DNA from 2 places in the Kitasatospora sp. NPDC048540 genome. Region 2 is predicted to be linked to the other one. Evidence: riboswitches for the same ligand, from Rfam matches in the RefSeq annotation. Region 2 holds a riboswitch; the other holds the start of a gene.
What was found. A riboswitch is a leader RNA that binds a small molecule or an ion and turns the genes downstream of it on or off. The one in region 2 is predicted to bind S-adenosylmethionine.

Region 1 (8,653 bases), on a different contig from region 2:
ACTGCGCGGAGGTGTCGGCCTGAGCCTTCTCGGCCGGCGCGAAAGCGGCGTACAGCCCCCCGGTGGCCGCCAGGGCGAGAAGTAGGACGACCAGCGCCGCCAGTGGGTGGCGCCGTCGTGCGGAGAGCTTTTTCACGGAATAACCCCGGTGTCAGGATCTGGTCGGCTGGTGGCTGCGTCCAGGTGCCTCGGCTGCTCAGGCCGGGCAAGGGGACGCGCGGTCGGGTCGGTGCGGGGTCCGCGGGCGGGCCCGGTCTCCGGCCGGCGGCCAGCGACCTGATCAGCTGGTTACTTGATCAGGTAGATGGTCGCGAACAGGCCGATCCACACGACGTCGACGAAGTGCCAGTAGTACGACACCACGATCGCGGCGGTGGCCTGCTCGTGCGTGAACCGCTTGGCTGCGTACGTCCGTCCCAGGACCAGCAGGAAGGCGATCAGACCACCCGTCACGTGCAGACCGTGGAAGCCGGTGGTGAGGTAGAACACCGTGCCGTACGGGTCGGAGGAGAGCGAGAGCCCGTCCTTCTTCACCAGCTCGGTGTACTCGAAGATCTGACCACCGATGAAGATCGCGCCCATCACGAAGGTGATGGTGAACCACGACCGGAGCTTCTTCACGTCACCGCGCTCGGCGGCGAAGACGCCGAGCTGGCAGGTGAGGGAGGAGAGCACCAGGATCGTGGTGTTCACCGAGGAGAACGGGACGTTGAGGGCGCTCGCCTTCTCGGTCCAGAACTCCGAGCCCTTGACCGAGCGGAGCGTGAAGTACATCGCGAACAGGGCCGCGAAGAACATCAGCTCCGAGCTCAGCCAGACAATGGTTCCGACGCTGACCAGGTTCGGCCTGTTGACCGCTCCGTGCGCGTGTCCGGTTTCTGTTGCTGTTGCTGTCGCCACGACGGACATTATGTCGGTCCCTTATTCCGTCTTCACGTCGGGGGGTCTCCCTCGGAGTGTCCGGTGCGTGCGGTATGCCCCGATGGGCTCGGCCGGGCGGGGCGCGGGTGCCGCTCGCTGGGCATTGTCCGATTTCTGACGGTTGTTCGGTGGGCCCCTGACGGGTCCGGCCACCCGTCTGCTCCGCGTGTCCCCTGCCGCGCCCGGACCGGCGGGGGTGTAGCGGCAGAGCCGTCCGGGTGGTCCGCGGCGGAGAGGGTGACGCAGGTACACCCGGGAGAGTGAGTGCCGCGCGCGGCGGCTTGAGCGAGATCGCGTCAGGGGCTCACCACGACGGGTGGGCCGGAGTAGCATCCGGGGTGAACGTGGTCCGGATCACACCGGCCGCGCGGAGCCGACATGCACGACACCTATTAATGGGGACGAGCACCCGGGAGCAGGGCCCATGGCGCACACGACCGACGAGACGCTCACCGTTCTCGTCTACAGCGACGACCGCAACACCCGCGAGCAGGTGACCCTGGCACTCGGCCGCCGGCCCGCGGCCGACCTCCCGGAGATCGAGTACCTGGAGTGCGCGACCACCCCGGCGGTGCTGCGCGCCCTGGAGAAGGGCGGGGTCGACCTCTGCGTGCTGGACGGCGAGGCGGTGCCGGCCGGCGGGCTCGGCCTCGGCCGCCAGCTGAAGGATGAGATCTACGGCTGCCCGCCGGTGCTGGTGGTGATCGGACGCCCGCAGGACGCCTGGCTCGCCGCCTGGAGCCGGGCCGACGCCGCCGTCTCGCACCCGGTGGACCCGGTGGCGCTGGCCGAGGCCGCGGCCACCCTGCTGCGGGCCCGGGTGGCCCGGCGCACCCCCGCCCACCGCTGATCCGGCGGGCTCCGCCCGACCGGTCGTCTCACCAGGAGAGAAGCCGTCCGGACATTCCGGCGCGGGCGCCGCGCCGCTCGCTAGGCTGGCTCCGACCCGATGACGACGTACCGATCGAGAGCTGGAGTCAGCCATGGTGAACGTGCACCCTGCGAACGGCGGCGACGACCCCGCGCAGGTGGTCCGCACCTGGCCGGACGTCCTGAGCGCGCTGCTGAAGGGGGAGGACCTCGGCCAGGCCGACGCGGCCTGGGCGATGGACCGGATCATGACCGGCGAGGCCACCCCGGTCCAGGTGGCCGGCTTCATGGTGGCCCTGCGGGCCAAGGGCGAGACGGTCGACGAGGTCTCCGGCCTGGTCGACGCGATGTACGAGCACGCCGAGCCGCTGCACATCCCCGGCCCGGCGGTGGACATCGTCGGCACCGGCGGCGACCGGGCCAAGACCGTCAACATCTCCACCATGTCGGCGATCGTCGCGGCGGCGGCCGGGGCCAAGGTGGTCAAGCACGGCAACCGGGCCGCCTCCTCCGCCAGCGGCTCCTCGGACGTGCTGGAGCGGCTCGGCATCCGGCTGGACCTGAGCGCCCGCCGGGTCGCCGAGGTGGCCGAGGAGACCGGTCTGACCTTCTGCTTCGCGGCCAAGTTCCACCCCGCGATGCGGCACGCCGCCCAGGCCCGCCGCGACCTGGGCGTGCCGACCGCGTTCAACATCCTCGGCCCGCTCACCAACCCCGCCAAGGTCACCGCGCACGCCATCGGCTGCTTCGACACCCGGCTGGCGGGGCTGATCGCCGGCGTGCTGGCCCGCCGCGGCTCCACCGCCCTGGTCTTCCGCGGCGACGACGGCCTGGACGAGCTGACCATCTCCACCACCTCCCGGATCTGGCTGGTCAGTGGCGGCCAGGTGGCCGTGAGCGGCTTCGACCCGAGGGACGTCGGGATCGAGCCGGTCGGCCTGGAGGCGCTGCGCGGCGGCGACCCCGAGTACAACGCCGCGGTGGTCCGGCGGCTGCTGGCCGGCGAGCGCGGCCCGGTCCGCGACGCGGTCCTGCTGAACGCCGCCGCCGCGCTGGTCGCGCTGGACCTGACCGGTGCGCCGCTGGCCGAGCAGCTGGCCGCCGGCATGGAGCGGACCGCCGCCGCGATCGACTCCGGCGCGGCCGAGGCGACCCTCAAGCGCTGGGTGGAGGCGACCACCCGCGGCTGACCGTCCACCGGCGAGGGGCCCGTGGTGCCGAGGCGCCGCGGGCCCCTCGCCCGTCCGGATGCCGGAACGGTGTTTGACCACTCTCCGGAAGCTGGCCTAGAGTCCGTGCCAGGTCATGAGTGACAGCGACAAGCCCCAGCTTGCTGTCCGGCAACCCTCCGTCCGTGGCGGGGTGCCCTGGGTGAGGACCGGGCCACTCGGCGATCCGTCCGCGTGGCAAGCGCGGACTTCCGGCATCGCACTCCCGGGGTCCTTTCCCCAGGAGGAGTGCATCCCGTGACCCTTTCCACCGACCTCTGCGCCACCGGCCTCACCACCCCGCTCGCCGTCCTCGGCCACGACGTCCAGGTCCCGCTCGTCAGCGGCGAGAAGGTCACCTACGCCGCGCTCGACTACGCCGCCAGCGCCCCCGCCCTGCAGCGGGTCTGGGACGACGTCGCCGCCTACGCCCCCTACTACGGCAGCGTGCACCGCGGCGCCGGCTACCTCTCGCAGCTGTCCACCGACCTGTTCGAGCAGAGCCGCCGTACCGTCGCCGACTTCCTCGACCTGCGCGAGGGCGACCAGGTGGTCTTCACCCGGGCCACCACCGACTCGCTCAACCTGCTGGCCGCCGCGGTGCCGGCCGGCACCCGGGTGTACGCCTTCGAGACCGAGCACCACGCCTCCCTGCTGCCCTGGCGCCGGGCCGGGATCACCGTCGGCTACCTGCGGGCACCGCGCTCGCACGCCGAGGCGGTCGCCGCGCTGGAGGCCGCGCTCGCCGAGGCCGGTGACGGCCCGAAGCTGCTCTGCGTCACCGGCGCCTCCAACGTCACCGGCGAGCTGTGGCCGGTCGCCGAGCTGACCGAGGTCGCCCACCGCCACGGCGCCCGGGTCGTGCTGGACGCCGCCCAGCTCGCCCCGCACCACCGGGTCTCGGTCCGCGACCTGGACGTCGACTGGATCGCCTTCTCGGGCCACAAGCTGTACGCGCCGTTCGGCGCCGGGGTGCTGGCCGGCCGCAGCGACTGGCTGGACGCGGCCGAGCCGTACCTGGCCGGCGGCGGCGCCAGCCGGACCGTCGCCCGCGAGGCGGACGGCTCGGTGGCGGTGGAGTGGCACTCGGGCCCGTCCCGGCACGAGGCCGGCTCGCCCAACGTGATCGGCGCCTACGCCATCGCCTCCGCCTGCCGGGCGCTCACCGAGGCCGGGTTCGACGCGCTGCAGGCCCGCGAGGAGCAGCTGATCGAGCGGCTCAAGGCCGGGCTCGCCGGGATCCCCGAGGTCAAGGTGCTCAGCCTGTTCGGGACGGACGCCGCCCGGGTCGGCGTGCTCTCGTTCGTGGTGGAGGGCTGGAACAGCTCGCACTTCTCGGCCGCGCTCTCCGCCGAGTACGGGATCGGGGTGCGGGACGGCCTGTTCTGTGCGCACCCGCTGGTGCGGACCCTGCTCGGCGGGCAGGAGGCGACGCCGTCCGAGTGCGGTGCGCCCGAGGCCTCGCTGCCCGGCGAGCGCAGCCTCAATGCGATCCGGGTCAGCTTCGGCGCCGGCACCCCGGACGAGCACCTGGAGCGCTTCCTCGGCGCCGTCCGCGAGCTGGTCGCCGACGGCGCCCGGTGGACCTACCGCAACGAGGGCGGCCGCTGCGTCGCCGACACCCGCCGGCCCTGAGACCGCCGCCGCGGGCGCACCCGGGCTACTCCAGGCCGAGCGCGAACGCGGCCTCCAGGTCGTGCTGGGAGTAGGTACGGAAGGCGATGTGGGTCTCCGTGTGCTCCACCCCGGGGACCTTGTTGACCTGGCCGGGGATCACCTCGGCCAGGTCCTCGTGCTGCCGGACCCGCACCATGGCCACCAGGTCGTGGGTGCCGGTGACCGAGTAGACCTCGCTGACGCCCTCGATCGCGGCGATCGCCTCGGCGATCTCGGGGATCCGGTCGACGCTGGTCTTGATGAGGACGATCGCGGTGATCACGCTGGCTCCTGTGTGAAGGGGACGGGCCCAGCGTATCCGCCGTCAGGTGGGGCGTCTGCTGCCCCGCGCACACCAGGCCCAGGCGGACAGCCACCCGGCCGAGAAGCCGATCACGTGCACCAGGTACGCCACCCCGGAGCCGCCCGCCCGCACCGACCACCACTGCAGCGCGAACCACAGGCCCAGCACCGCCCAGGCCGGGAACCGCAGCGGCAGGAACAGCAGCACCGGCACCAGCGTGGTGACCCTGGCCCGCGGGAACAGCCGCAGGTAGGCGCCGAGCACCCCGGCGATCGCCCCGGAGGCCCCGACCAGGGCCCGGACCGCGTCCGGGGACCCGGACTCCGCGAGCGCGTAGCCGTAGGTCGCCAGGTAGCCGACCGCCAGGTAGCAGAGCAGGAAGCGGATCCGGCCGAGCCGCTCCTCCACCCCCGGGCCGAAGACGAACAGGAACAGCATGTTGCCCGCCAGGTGCAGCCAGCCCGCGTGCACGAACAGCGAGGTCAGCACCGACAGCGCCGGGCTCTTGCCGGGGTCGGGCGGCAGCGTGCAGCCGTCCGTCGCGGGTGGCAGAGCGGCCAGCTGACCGGCGGTCAGCGGGTGCCGCCCGATCAGCTCGGCCGGCACCGCGCCCCAGCGCTGCTCGTACCGCTGCTCGGCGCAGACCCGGTCGGTGCCGGTGCCGTACGCCGGGTTGAGGCCGAAGCTCGGGCCGAGCAGCAGGACCACGGCGCTCAGCGCGATCAGGCCGAAGGTGACCAGCGGCGGGCGGGTGGCCGCGGCGGCCGGCGGCGGGGGCGCCTGGTCGAGTACGGGAAGGGCCATCCGGGGAGCATTCCTCGCCGGGCCGCCCGCGACACCGGCGGCTACTGCGAGCGGGTGAGTGCCGGACCTGAGACCGGTGGCGGGGCGCGGGGGCCCAGGCAATAGGCTGGTGCGCCCGGAACCGGATCATCCGAGAGGACCGCCGATGAGCATCGCCGCCCCCACCGCCGAGACCCGCTGGCGCTGCACCCTGTGCGGCAACCTGACCCGTTTCGACGTGACGCGCTCCGCCCGGGTGGTCGAGTACCTGCACTTCGACCTGGCCGGCGAGTCGAAGGTGGAGGAGACCGAGGTGCTCAGCGAGACCCTGGAGTCGGTGCGCTGCCGCTGGTGCAACGCCGTCGACCAGGTCGAACTGGTGGCCCGTCCGGGTGCCGAGGAGGCCGCCGCCGGGACCGGTGACGCGGGCGCCGCCGACCCGGCCGGGGAGCACCCCGGCGCCTGACCCCGGGCCCCGGGCCGGCCGCCGCCGATGTGTGGCGTGCTGTCGGTGGGGCACGGTAGACGGGACAATTGCAGAGAGCGGTGAGTTCCGGGGCAGCGGCAGACGGCCGTACGGACCCCGCCGGACCAGGATCGGAGCCGAGGACGTGGTGGACGCAGCGAGGGGGCCCGCCGAGCCGCAGGGGCAGCAGCCCGCCGCGGACCCGGCGCTTCCCGGCACGGACCCGGCGGTTCCCGGCACGGACGGCAGCACGCCCTCGGCCGGGACCGCGGCCGACGAGGCGCCCGGGGCGGCCGAGGCAACCGAGCACCTGGACCGCCCGCTGCCCGAGGGTGTCCGCCGCCGGGTGGTCGGCCTGGCGGCCGACGCGCTCGGCGGCATCCCCGCCGCCGACCTGCCCGCCTCGCTGCGCCAGTACGCGAAGTTCACCCCCGCCCGGCGGGCCAAGTACGCCGGGACCGCGCTGGCCGCCGCGCTGGAGGCGGACCCGGTGTTCCGGCTGCGGATAGCCGACCGCCTCCGCCTCGGCCAGCCCGACCTGGTGCGGTCCCTGGAGTCGGGCACCGTGCCCGGCGCGGCCGACCCGATGGACGTGGCCGCCGGCGCCTACCTGCTGCGGACGGCCGGCTGGACCCGGGTGGTCGTGGAGGCCGGCGAGGAGGTCGAGCGGGCCGGGGCCGAGGGCGCCGCCGCGGAGGCCGCCCGGCTGGTCGAGAAGCTCCAGGAGGAGCTGTCCGAGGTGCGCGCCACCGCCCGGGCCGACCTGGAGCGCCAGCGGGCCGAGTCGGAGGGCGTCCGCAAGGAGGCCGAGTCGCTGCGCAAGCGGGTCCGCAGCCTGGAGAGCGACACCCGGCGGGCGCAGGCCGAGAGCCGCAAGCTGCACGGTGAGCTGGAGGCGCTGCGGGCGGCCGGGACGACCGAGCGCAGCGCGGCCGAGAGCGAGGCGCGCCGGCTGAAGCATCGGATCACTGAGCTGGAGGCCGCCGTCGAGGCCGGCCGCCGCTCCGCGCGCGAGGGCCGCAGTGTGGAGGACATGCGGCTGCGGCTGCTGCTGGACACCGTGCTGCAGTCCGCGCAGGGACTGCAGCGGGAGTTGGCGCTGCCGGTCGCGCAGCTGCGCCCGGCGGACCTGGTGGACGCGGTGGCCCCGGTCTCCGCCTCGCCGAACGACGTGGCCAGGCGCGGGCTGGCCGAGGACGACCCGGCGCTGCTGGACCAGCTGCTGGCGATCCCGCAGGTCCACCTGGTGGTGGACGGTTACAACGTGACCAAGTCCGGCTACCCGGCGCTGCCGCTGGAGCAGCAGCGGATGCGGCTGCTCGGCGGGCTGGCGATGCTGGCGCAGCGCACCCAGGCCGAGGTGACCTGCGTGTTCGACGGGCAGGACCTGGACGTTCCGGTGATGATGGCGCCGCCGCGGGGCGTGCGGGTGCGGTTCAGCCGGACCGGGGAGACCGCGGACGAGCTGATCCGCCGCCTGGTCCGGGCGGAGCCGCAAGGGCGTCCGGTGGTGGTGGTGTCCACCGACAAGGAGGTCGCGGAGGGCGTGCGCAAGGCCGGTGCGCGCCCGGTGGCCTCGGTCCTGCTGCTGAACCGGCTGGCCCGGGCGTAGCGTCCCCTTCCGGTGGGTGCGAGGGCTCCCGGGCGGGTGTCCGGGGGCTCCCGGGCGTCAATCGGGCTGAGCGCCCGTCACCCGTGCGTGGCCGGGATGTGTCGGCGGCGTGAACGGCCCTGGCGGGTAGGAAGTTCGTTCCGATAGGGGAGTGGCGCCGGAGCTTGATCTTCACTAGGGTCTGGCGTCAAACCTATATTCCGGACTTTCGCTCGTTCGGGTGAGTCCAGCAGGAAGAAGGAGCTACCCCCTTGGCCTCCCACCGCCGTCCTAAGCAGCCGAGCCGTGCGCGGGTGACCGTGCTGACCGCTGCCGCAGCGACCGCGGTCGCCCTGTCCGCCCAGGTCAGCGCCCACGCGGCGCCCGCCAAGCCGAACAAGGACGAGGTCAAGGCACAGGTCGACAAGCTGCTCGACGAGCAGGAGCAGGCCGCCGAGCGCTACAACGGCGCCAAGGAGCGGGCCGACCAGCTGCGCAAGCAGGCCGACCAGCTCCAGGACCAGGTCGCCCGCGGCCAGGGCCAGATGACCGAGCTGGCCGCCGGGCTGGCCGCGGTGGCCGGGCAGGAGTACCGCTCCGGCGGCGTGGACCCGTCGATGCAGCTGATGCTCTCCGCGGACCCGGACGGCTACCTCGCCCAGGCCTCCAGCTTCGAGCAGGCCGCCAGCACCCAGGCGGACACCCTGAAGTCGCTGAAGGACCAGCAGCGCCGGCTGGACCAGCAGAAGCAGGAGGCCGCGACCGTCCTCGCCGAGCTGGACCGCTCCACCCAGGCGCTGAACGACGCCAAGGCCGAGGTGCAGTCCAAGCTCCAGGACGCGCAGAAGCTGCTC
Region 2 (8,653 bases):
CGGGCAGGTCGTGCCGGGACGGGTAGGCGAAGGCGATGTGCACCACCCGGCCCTGCCACTCGGGACGGGTCCGCAGCAGGTGCCGGTAGGCGAGCAGGCCGCGGACGATGTTCTTGCTGAGCTCGGTGCGGTCGACCCGGACGATCGTCCGGCGCTCGCCCACCGCCTCCCGCAGGGCGGCCAGCCGGGCGTCGACGTCCGGCCGGTGGGCCCGCTCGCGCAGGAAGTCGGCGTCGGCGCCGAGGCCGTGCACCCCGAGCCGGGTGGTGCGGCCCGCGTGCGTGACGGTCAGCCGCTCGCGGTCGACCCCGGCCCCGAGCAGGTCGGCGCAGCAGTCGGCGAAGGCGAGCGCCCAGCGGCGGGTGAGGAAGCCCGCCCGGTCGGCGCCCAGGATGCCCTCCAGCACGGCCGTCCCGACGTCGTCGGGCAGCATCCGGTAGTACTCGGGCGGCGCCCAGGGGGTGTGCGAGAAGTGCCCGATCCGCAGGTCCGGGCGCAGCGCCCGGAGCAGCGCCGGGGCGAGCGAGAGGTGGTAGTCCTGCACCAGCACCGCGGCGCCCGGGGCGGCCTCGGCGGCCAGCGCCTCGGCGAAGGCGGTGTTGTACGCGGTGTAGGACTCCCACTCGCGGCGGAAGCGGTCGTCGAAGTTGGGGGAGACCGGGGTGTCGTAGAGCAGGTGGTGGACGAACCAGAGGGTGGAGTTGGCCACGCCGTTGTACGCGCGGGCGAAGGTGCCGGGATCGATGTCCAGCATCCGGACGGCCTGTCCGCCGACGTCGTGCCCGGCCAGGTCCAGCCGGCCGTCGGGGGCCTGGCGGGCGGCCGTCCGGTCCGCCTCGCCGAGCGCCGCGCAGACCCAGACCGCCGACGGGTCCTCGATCGCGGACAGGCCCGAGACCAGGCCGCCACCGCCTCTCTTCAGGGTCAGCGAACCGTCGTCCTCACTGCTGAAGGACACCGGGCCGCGGTTGGAGGCCACCAGGATGGGGGCGGCACCGGGCTGACTCGAACGTGCGGACGCGTGATCGGCCATACTGCCAAGCTTGCCGCGCGACCCCGGGTGCAAACCACTCAGCACGCGGCGAGCCGCCGCCGGCGGCCGGTCCCGGCCGTCAGCGGGGGCGGTCCCGGTACTCGGGCAGGGTCCGCACCGGGGGCCGCTCCACCGCCCCCACCGGGTGGGTGTGGGCGGTGAAGTCGCGGGTCGCCGGATCGCGGGAGAACTGGGTGAGCATCGGGTGCACCAAGCCGTCCTCGGCCTTCAGCCGGTGGGTGCGGTCCAGGCGTTCCAGTGCGGTGCGGTAGATGGTGGCGGCCATCCGGCCGAGCGCCTGGCCGTCCTGGTGGCGGTGGTGCCGGACCCCGACGTCGACCTGTGCCAGCGCGTCCAGCCCGACCGCGTCCAGGGCGTCCACCAGCAGGCCCAGCTCGACCCCGTACCCGGTCGGGAAGGGCAGCCGCTCCAGCAGCGAGCGGCGGGCCGCGTACTCCCCGCCCAGCGGCTGGACGAAGCCGGCCAGCTGCGGCCAGTGCAGGTTGAGCAGCGGACGGGCGACCAGCTCGGTGACCCGGCCGCCGCCGGCCGGCACGACGGCGCCCGCGGTCTCCAGCGGGCGGTCGTACATCGCCTTGACCAGCTGGATCCCCGGGTCGGTGAGCAGCGGGCCGATGATCCCGGTGACGAAGGCGGGGTCGAACTCGCGCAGGTCGGCGTCGATGAAGCAGACGATCTCGCCGCGGGTGACCAGCAGCGAGCGCCACAGCACCTCGCCCTTGCCGGGCTCGGCGGGCAGCCGCGGCAGGATGTCGTCCCGGTGCACCACCCGCGCCCCGGCGGCGGCGGCCCGCTCGGCGGTGCGGTCCACCGAGCCGGAGTCCACCACCACCAGCTCGTCCACCAGCGGCAGCCGCTCCATCAGCTCGGTGCGGATCGTGCTGACGATCTCGCCGACGGTCGGCTCCTCGTCCAGGGCCGGCAGCACCACGCTGACGGTGCCCGCCGGGCCCGCCGCGCGCTTGGCGGCGACCAGCGTCCCCACCGGTCGGTCGGCCGCCCGCCAACTGCGGCGGCGCAGCCAGGACGCCACCTGGGGCTGAACGTCGGGCCGGGGCTGGTCGGGCAAGGTCTCGCTCCTCGGAATGGGCGGCGCCGTCTCGGGGACCGGACGGCATGAGGTGGTACCGGGGCCTTCGGATACAGTCTTGGTAATGCGATCCGACCCTCGCACGTCGGGGTGGGTCGCTGTGCACGACCACAAACGCGCTGCCGGTTGCAACACCGCGCGCCACATTGCTCATCCAGAGGGACTGAGGGAACGGCCCGTTGAAGTCCCGGCAACCTTCCCGTCCGGCCAACTGACCGTCAGGTCGAGGCTCCGGGCGGGACAGGTGCCAATTCCGGCCCGTGGCGCGCCCGCACCACGGGGAAGATGAGGAGAGAGGCCTCCGCCACCATGGCTACCGCTATCCCCGTTGCCGCCCCCGCAGTCGACCTCGGCCCCGCCGCCGCGCTGTCCTGTCGGGAGTGCGGCGCCCGCACCCCGCTCGGCCCGCATTTCGCTTGCGCCGAGTGCTTCGGCCCGCTGGAGATCGCCTACGACTTCGGCTCGTACGAGGCCGAGGAGCTGCGCAGGCGGATCGAGTCCGGCCCGGCCTCGATCTGGCGCTACGCCCCGCTGCTGCCGGTGCCCGCCGACGTCGCGTCCAAGCCGAACCTGAACCCGGGCTGGACGCCGCTGGTGAAGGCCGACAACCTGGGCCGCGAACTCGGCTTCACCGCCCAGCTGCACGTCAAGGACGACTCCGGCAACCCCACCCACTCCTTCAAGGACCGGGTGGTCGCCTGCGCCATCGAGGCGGCGCGCGCCTTCGACTTCACCACCCTGTCCTGCTCCTCGACCGGCAACCTGGCCGGCGCGGTGGGCGCGGCGGCGGCCCGGGCCGGTTTCAAGTCCTGCGTCTTCATCCCGCACGACCTGGAGCAGGGCAAGGTCGTGATGGCCGGGGTGTACGGCGGCGAACTGGTCGGCATCCAGGGCAACTACGACGACGTGAACCGCTTCTGCTCCGAGCTGATCGGCGACCCGGCCGGCGAGGGCTGGGGCTTCGTCAACGTCAACCTCCGCCCCTACTACGGCGAGGGCTCCAAGACCCTGGCGTACGAGATCTGCGAGCAGCTCGGCTGGCGGCTGCCGGAGCAGATCGTCATCCCGATCGCGTCCGGCTCCCAGCTCACGAAGATCGACAAGGGGCTGCAGGAGCTGATCGGGCTCGGCCTGGTCGAGGACCGCCCCTACAAGATCTTCGGCGCCCAGGCCGAGGGCTGCTCCCCGGTCTCGGCCGCGTACAAGGCCGGCCACGACGTGATCCGCCCGGTCAAGCCGGACACCATCGCCAAGTCGCTGGCGATCGGCAACCCGGCCGACGGCCCGTACGTGCTGGACATCGCCCGCCGCACCGGCGGCGCCGTCGAGGACGTCACCGACGCCGAGGTGGTCGAGGCGATCAAGCTGCTGGCCCGCACCGAGGGCATCTTCGCCGAGACCGCGGGCGGGGTGACCATCGGCGTGCTGAAGAAGCTGGTGGAGACCGGGCAGCTGGACCCGGCCAAGGAGACCGTCGCGATCAACACCGGCGACGGCCTGAAGACCCTGGACGCGGTCGCCGACGCCGGCCTGACCGCCACCATCCGGCCGACCCTGGAGTCGTTCCGCGCCGCCGGTCTCGCCTCCGCCTGAGCCCTCCCCCCACCCCGCAGCAAGGAGTAGCCGCCCATGAGCGCCACCGTCCGCATCCCCACCATCCTGCGCACCTACACCGACGGCCGGGCCGAGGTCACCGCCGAGGGCGCCACCCTGGCCGAGGTGGTCAAGGACCTGGAGCGCAACCACCCGGGCATCTCCGCCCGGATCCTGGACGACGCCGGCCAGCTGCGGCGCTTCGTCAACGTCTACGTCAACGACGACGACGTGCGTTTCGACGGCGGCCTGGACGCGGTGGTCAAGGACGGCGCGGCCGTCTCGATCATCCCCGCCGTGGCCGGCGGCTGCTGACCCCGTCCGCACCACGGCGGCCGCGGCCGCGAATACCCGCACGCAGCAGCCCCGGGCCGCTGCCGGGAACGGAATCCCCGAATTCCGCCCCGGCGGCGGCCCGCGGCCATTGCGGCGGACATTTCCGCATGTGGCTGGGTATAGAGTGCGGGGCACCGGGGTGTTCGAGGCCGATTCGAGGGGGCCTGTACCCGCCCGCCGGTCGGATACGCAGCGCCTGTCCGCTCGTTGAGACCCGCCGCATCGAACGTGAGGCCGATCTGTCAGGCCGCCGTCATAATTATTTCGGCAATTTGCGGCATTGGTCCGCGATGTCCGGCGTCAATTGCTCGCAAGTGCCGCTTTCATCCCGTCATATCCCCTGCAGTCCGTAGCTTCTGCCCAAAAGTTGGGCCTGTTGCAGAGGGCGCATGTCCGGATACATTCAGCCGCGGTCGACGCATTCACCCGCGTTCCGGTCGCCCTCCGCGGGCCTCCGGGTGGTGGTCTGCGGCGTGCACGGCTGCGCCCAGGGGGGGTTCCCCGGGCCGGCCTTCCAGACCTCTGGACCCGCACCGTGCGGGTCCGTGAAGGGCCAGCACAGCACAAGGGGAGTTCGGAATGGCTCAGGGCACCGTCAAGTGGTTCAACGCCGAGAAGGGCTACGGCTTCATCGCGGTCGACGGTGGTGCGGACGTCTTCGTCCACTACAGCGCGATCCAGATGGACGGCTACCGCACCCTCGAGGAGGGCCAGCGGGTCGAGTTCGAGATCTCCCAGGGGCAGAAGGGTCCGCAGGCGGACATGGTCCGCGCGCTGGTTGCGTGACCTCTTCGACCTGCGGAACCTCGGCTCGGTCAACGAGCTGGCGGCCACAGATCAACGGCAGCAGGCCCGTACGGCACCCCCGTGCGGGCCTGCCGCCATGTCGGGACACCCCGCGAACGGGCTTGCACTCGCCACCCGAGAGTGCTAATCATTGGCGTTAGCACTCACAGCATGAGAGTGACAACGGATCGGGTCGGTGAGGCCTCCCGGGAGCGGTAGGGGACAGGACCCCCGCTCGCAGGGCCGTCCGTCGCGGGCACCCTTCGGTCCGGTGCAGTCGATCGCGTCCCGGAGGACCACTTCACATGGCAAAGATCATCGCGTTTGACGAGGAAGCTCGCCGCGGCCTTGAGCGCGGGATGAACCAGCTTGCCGACGCCGTCAAGGTGACGCTTGGCCCCAAGGGCCGCAACGTCGTCCTTGAGAAGAAGTGGGGCGCCCCCACGATCACCAACGACGGTGTCTCCATCGCCAAGGAGATCGAGCTCGAGGACCCCTACGAGAAGATCGGCGCGGAGCTCGTCAAGGAGGTCGCCAAGAAGACCGACGACGTCGCCGGTGACGGCACCACCACCGCCACCGTGCTCGCCCAGGCCCTGGTCAAGGAAGGCCTGCGCAACGTCGCCGCCGGCGCCAACCCGATGGCCCTGAAGCGCGGCATCGAGAAGGCCGTCGCGGCCGTCTCCGACCAGCTGCTCGCGCAGGCCAAGGACGTGGAGACCAAGGAGCAGATCGCCTCCACCGCCTCCATCTCCGCCGCCGACACCCAGATCGGCGAGCTCATCGCCGAGGCGATGGACAAGGTCGGCAAGGAAGGCGTCATCACCGTCGAGGAGAGCAACACCTTCGGTCTGGAGCTCGAGCTCACCGAGGGCATGCGCTTCGACAAGGGCTACATCTCCGCCTACTTCGCCACCGACCTGGAGCGGATGGAGGCGTCCTTCGAGGACCCGTACATCCTGATCGCCAACTCCAAGATCTCCTCGGTCAAGGACCTGCTCCCGCTGCTGGAGAAGGTCATGCAGAGCGGCAAGCCGCTCGTCATCATCGCCGAGGACGTCGAGGGCGAGGCCCTGTCGACCCTGGTCGTGAACAAGATCCGTGGCACCTTCAAGTCGGTCGCCGTCAAGGCCCCGGGCTTCGGTGACCGCCGCAAGGCCATGCTCGGCGACATCGCCATCCTCACCGGTGGCACCGTCATCTCCGAGGAGGTCGGCCTCAAGCTGGAGAACGCCGGCGTCGACCTGCTGGGCACCGCCCGCAAGGTGGTCATCACCAAGGACGAGACCACCATCGTCGACGGTGGCGGCGACAGCGACCAGGTCGCCGGCCGCGTGAACCAGATCCGTGCCGAGATCGAGAACAGCGACTCGGACTACGACCGCGAGAAGCTCCAGGAGCGCCTCGCCAAGCTGGCCGGCGGCGTGGCCGTCATCAAGGCCGGCGCGGCCACCGAGGTGGAGCTCAAGGAGCGCAAGCACCGCATCGAGGACGCCGTCCGCAACGCGAAGGCCGCCGTCGAGGAGGGCATCGTCGCCGGTGGTGGCGTCGCGCTGCTGCAGGCCGGTGTCGCGTTCGACAAGCTGGAGCTGGAGGGCGACGAGGCCACCGGTGCCAACATCGTCAAGGTCGCGCTGGAGGCCCCGATCAAGCAGATCGCGACCAACGCCGGCCTCGAGGGCGGTGTCGTGGTGGAGAAGGTGCGCAACCTCCCCGCCGGCCACGGCCTGAACGCCGCCACCAACGAGTACGTCGACCTGATCGCCGCGGGCATCATCGACCCGGCCAAGGTCACCCGCTCCGCGCTGCAGAACGCCGCCTCCATCGCGGCGCTCTTCCTCACCACCGAGGCCGTCATCGCCGACAAGCCCGAGAAGGCCGGCGCGCCGGCCGGCGGCGGCATGCCGGGCGGTGACATGGACTTCTGATCCTCCTTCTAGGATCGGCGAGTTCGGATCGTCCGCGAGGGCGGTCTCCCCACACCAGGGAGACCGCCCTCGCGGCGTTCGCGGCCCAGCGGGATTTGGGACAATGGGCGGATGGCCAGCCCTGAGATCGAAGCCGCACTGCACAGCGCCCGGGCGCTGATCCTCGCCGACCTGACCGCCCGGGACGTGGCGGACGCCGCCGTGGTCTCGCTGGTCGAGGACGCCGTGACGCACCGCCGGTGGTGGCTGGAGCAGTGGCCGGACGGCACCGCGTACGTGCTCGGGCTGGTCGCCCAGGACGTCCAGGACGCGCTGCTGGAGGCGTACGGCCGCTGGCCGCTGTGCGAGGAGTGCGCCGCCGACGGCGACCCGCACGCGCTGGGCGTGGAGCCCGAGCTCGGCCCGGACCCGCACTGGGTGTGCGGCAAGGAGGGCCGGGTCGTCGCGCCGGTCGGCAAGCTCTCGTGATCCTGATCGACCCGCCCGCCTGGCCCGGCCACGGCCGGCTCTGGTCGCACCTGGTCAGCGATGTCTCGTACGACGAGTTGCACGCGTTCGCGGCCGAACTGGGCGTTCCCGCGAGGGGCTTCGACCGCGACCACTACGACCTCCCCGGCGACCGGTACGACCGGGCCGTCGCGCAGGGGGCCCGGCCGGTCTCCAGCAGGGAACTGGTCGCCCGGCTGACCGCCGCCGGGCTGCGGCGGCGCAGGGCTACCCTTCGAGCGAGCTGAGCTCGGCCGCCAGGTTGGCCCGGGCCGCCGCGTCGAAGCGGGCCCGGGCCGCCTCGGTGCGGTAGAGCGCGGGCAGGCCGAGCAGCTGGCGCAGGACCGCCGCGCGGCCGGCCCGGAAGGCGTCCTCGGGGACGAAGCCGTACTCCGCGCGGACGGCCGCCGCGTAGGCCGCGTACTGCTCGGGGGAGCCGCCGAGGACGGCCAGGTCCGCGTCGCAGAGCACCTCGCCGTTGCGGTCCCCGGGCGCGGGGTCGTGGGTGACGGTGAGCCGGACCAGCCGGGCCACCTCCGCCACCAGCGGCTCGGCCAGCCCCGCCTCACGCAGCGCGCGGACGGCCAGGGCCGCGCTGCGCTCCTCGTTCTCGGAGCGGTCCGGCCGGTAGACGGCGTCGTGGAACCAGGCGGCCAGCCGGACCGCGTCCGGGTCCTCGGCCTGCCCGGCCAGGGTGTCGGTGTGGCCGAGCACCGCCCGCAGGTGGTCGGTGGTGTGGTACCGGCGCTGCGGTTCGGCCCAGCGCCGCAGCAGGTCCTCGCCGTACGGCTGCGGGTCGGCGCTCGCGCCGCAGCGCCGCAGCAGGTCGTTCCAGTGGTCCAGCAGCAGGGCGGTCATGGGGTCATTGTGGCCCCGGCACGGCGACGGGCCGTCAGGGAGGGTACGGATTTTCGGTTTCGCCTGACGGCATATACCGATGACCGGTATATCTAGGTGACATGACAGAACGTTCGATGCAGGAGCCCACGCTGCTCCTGCTCACCGCCCTCGCCGACGCCCCGCGCCACGGCTACGCCCTGATCCAGGAGATCGCCGCGATCTCCGGCGGCCGGGTCCGGATGCGGGCCGGCACCCTGTACGGCGCGCTCGACCGGCTGCTCGGACAGGGCCTGATCCGCGTCGAGAGCGAGGAGGTGGTGGACGGCCGGGCCCGCCGCACCTACGCGCTCAGCGACAGCGGCCGGGCCGTGCTGGCCGCCGAGGCCGAACGGCTGCGCGCCGTCGCCGCCGAGGCCGAGCGCCGGCTCGCCGCACCCGCCCGCCCCCGACTGAACGGAGCCTTCGCATGAGCGGCCGGATGATCGACGCGGTCCTGAGGCTCTACCCGGTCGGCTACCGGACCGACCGCGGCGCCGAACT

Region 1: it holds a riboswitch for S-adenosylmethionine, as region 2 does, so the genes downstream of both, AB0D08_RS01320 (aminotransferase class V-fold PLP-dependent enzyme) here and thrC (threonine synthase) in region 2, are expected to answer to the same signal.

Annotation. Positions count from the first base shown of each region.
Region 1 covers NZ_JBEZIR010000001.1:245,539-254,191, forward strand. Annotated here, with positions in the region: gene AB0D08_RS01300 (c-type cytochrome) at 1-136, opposite strand, end outside; gene AB0D08_RS01305 (heme-copper oxidase subunit III) at 289-909, opposite strand; gene AB0D08_RS01310 (hypothetical protein) at 1,346-1,771, shown strand; gene trpD (anthranilate phosphoribosyltransferase) at 1,905-2,981, shown strand; SAM riboswitch class IV at 3,093-3,210, shown strand; gene AB0D08_RS01320 (aminotransferase class V-fold PLP-dependent enzyme) at 3,258-4,634, shown strand; gene AB0D08_RS01325 (Lrp/AsnC ligand binding domain-containing protein) at 4,660-4,938, opposite strand; gene AB0D08_RS01330 (rhomboid family intramembrane serine protease) at 4,981-5,763, opposite strand; gene AB0D08_RS01335 (hypothetical protein) at 5,909-6,208, shown strand; gene AB0D08_RS01340 (NYN domain-containing protein) at 6,519-7,820, shown strand; gene AB0D08_RS01345 (C40 family peptidase) at 8,072-8,653, shown strand, end outside.
Region 2 covers NZ_JBEZIR010000077.1:17,471-26,123, reverse strand. Annotated here, with positions in the region: gene AB0D08_RS26305 (trehalose-6-phosphate synthase) at 1-1,033, opposite strand, end outside; gene AB0D08_RS26300 (glucosyl-3-phosphoglycerate synthase) at 1,113-2,123, opposite strand; SAM riboswitch class I at 2,292-2,436, shown strand; gene thrC (threonine synthase) at 2,454-3,737, shown strand; gene AB0D08_RS26290 (MoaD/ThiS family protein) at 3,774-4,052, shown strand; gene AB0D08_RS26285 (cold-shock protein) at 4,653-4,859, shown strand; gene groL (chaperonin GroEL) at 5,165-6,787, shown strand; gene AB0D08_RS26275 (hypothetical protein) at 6,899-7,255, shown strand; gene AB0D08_RS26270 (DUF4031 domain-containing protein) at 7,252-7,521, shown strand; gene AB0D08_RS26265 (hypothetical protein) at 7,502-8,131, opposite strand; gene AB0D08_RS26260 (PadR family transcriptional regulator) at 8,233-8,583, shown strand; gene AB0D08_RS26255 (hypothetical protein) at 8,580-8,653, shown strand, end outside.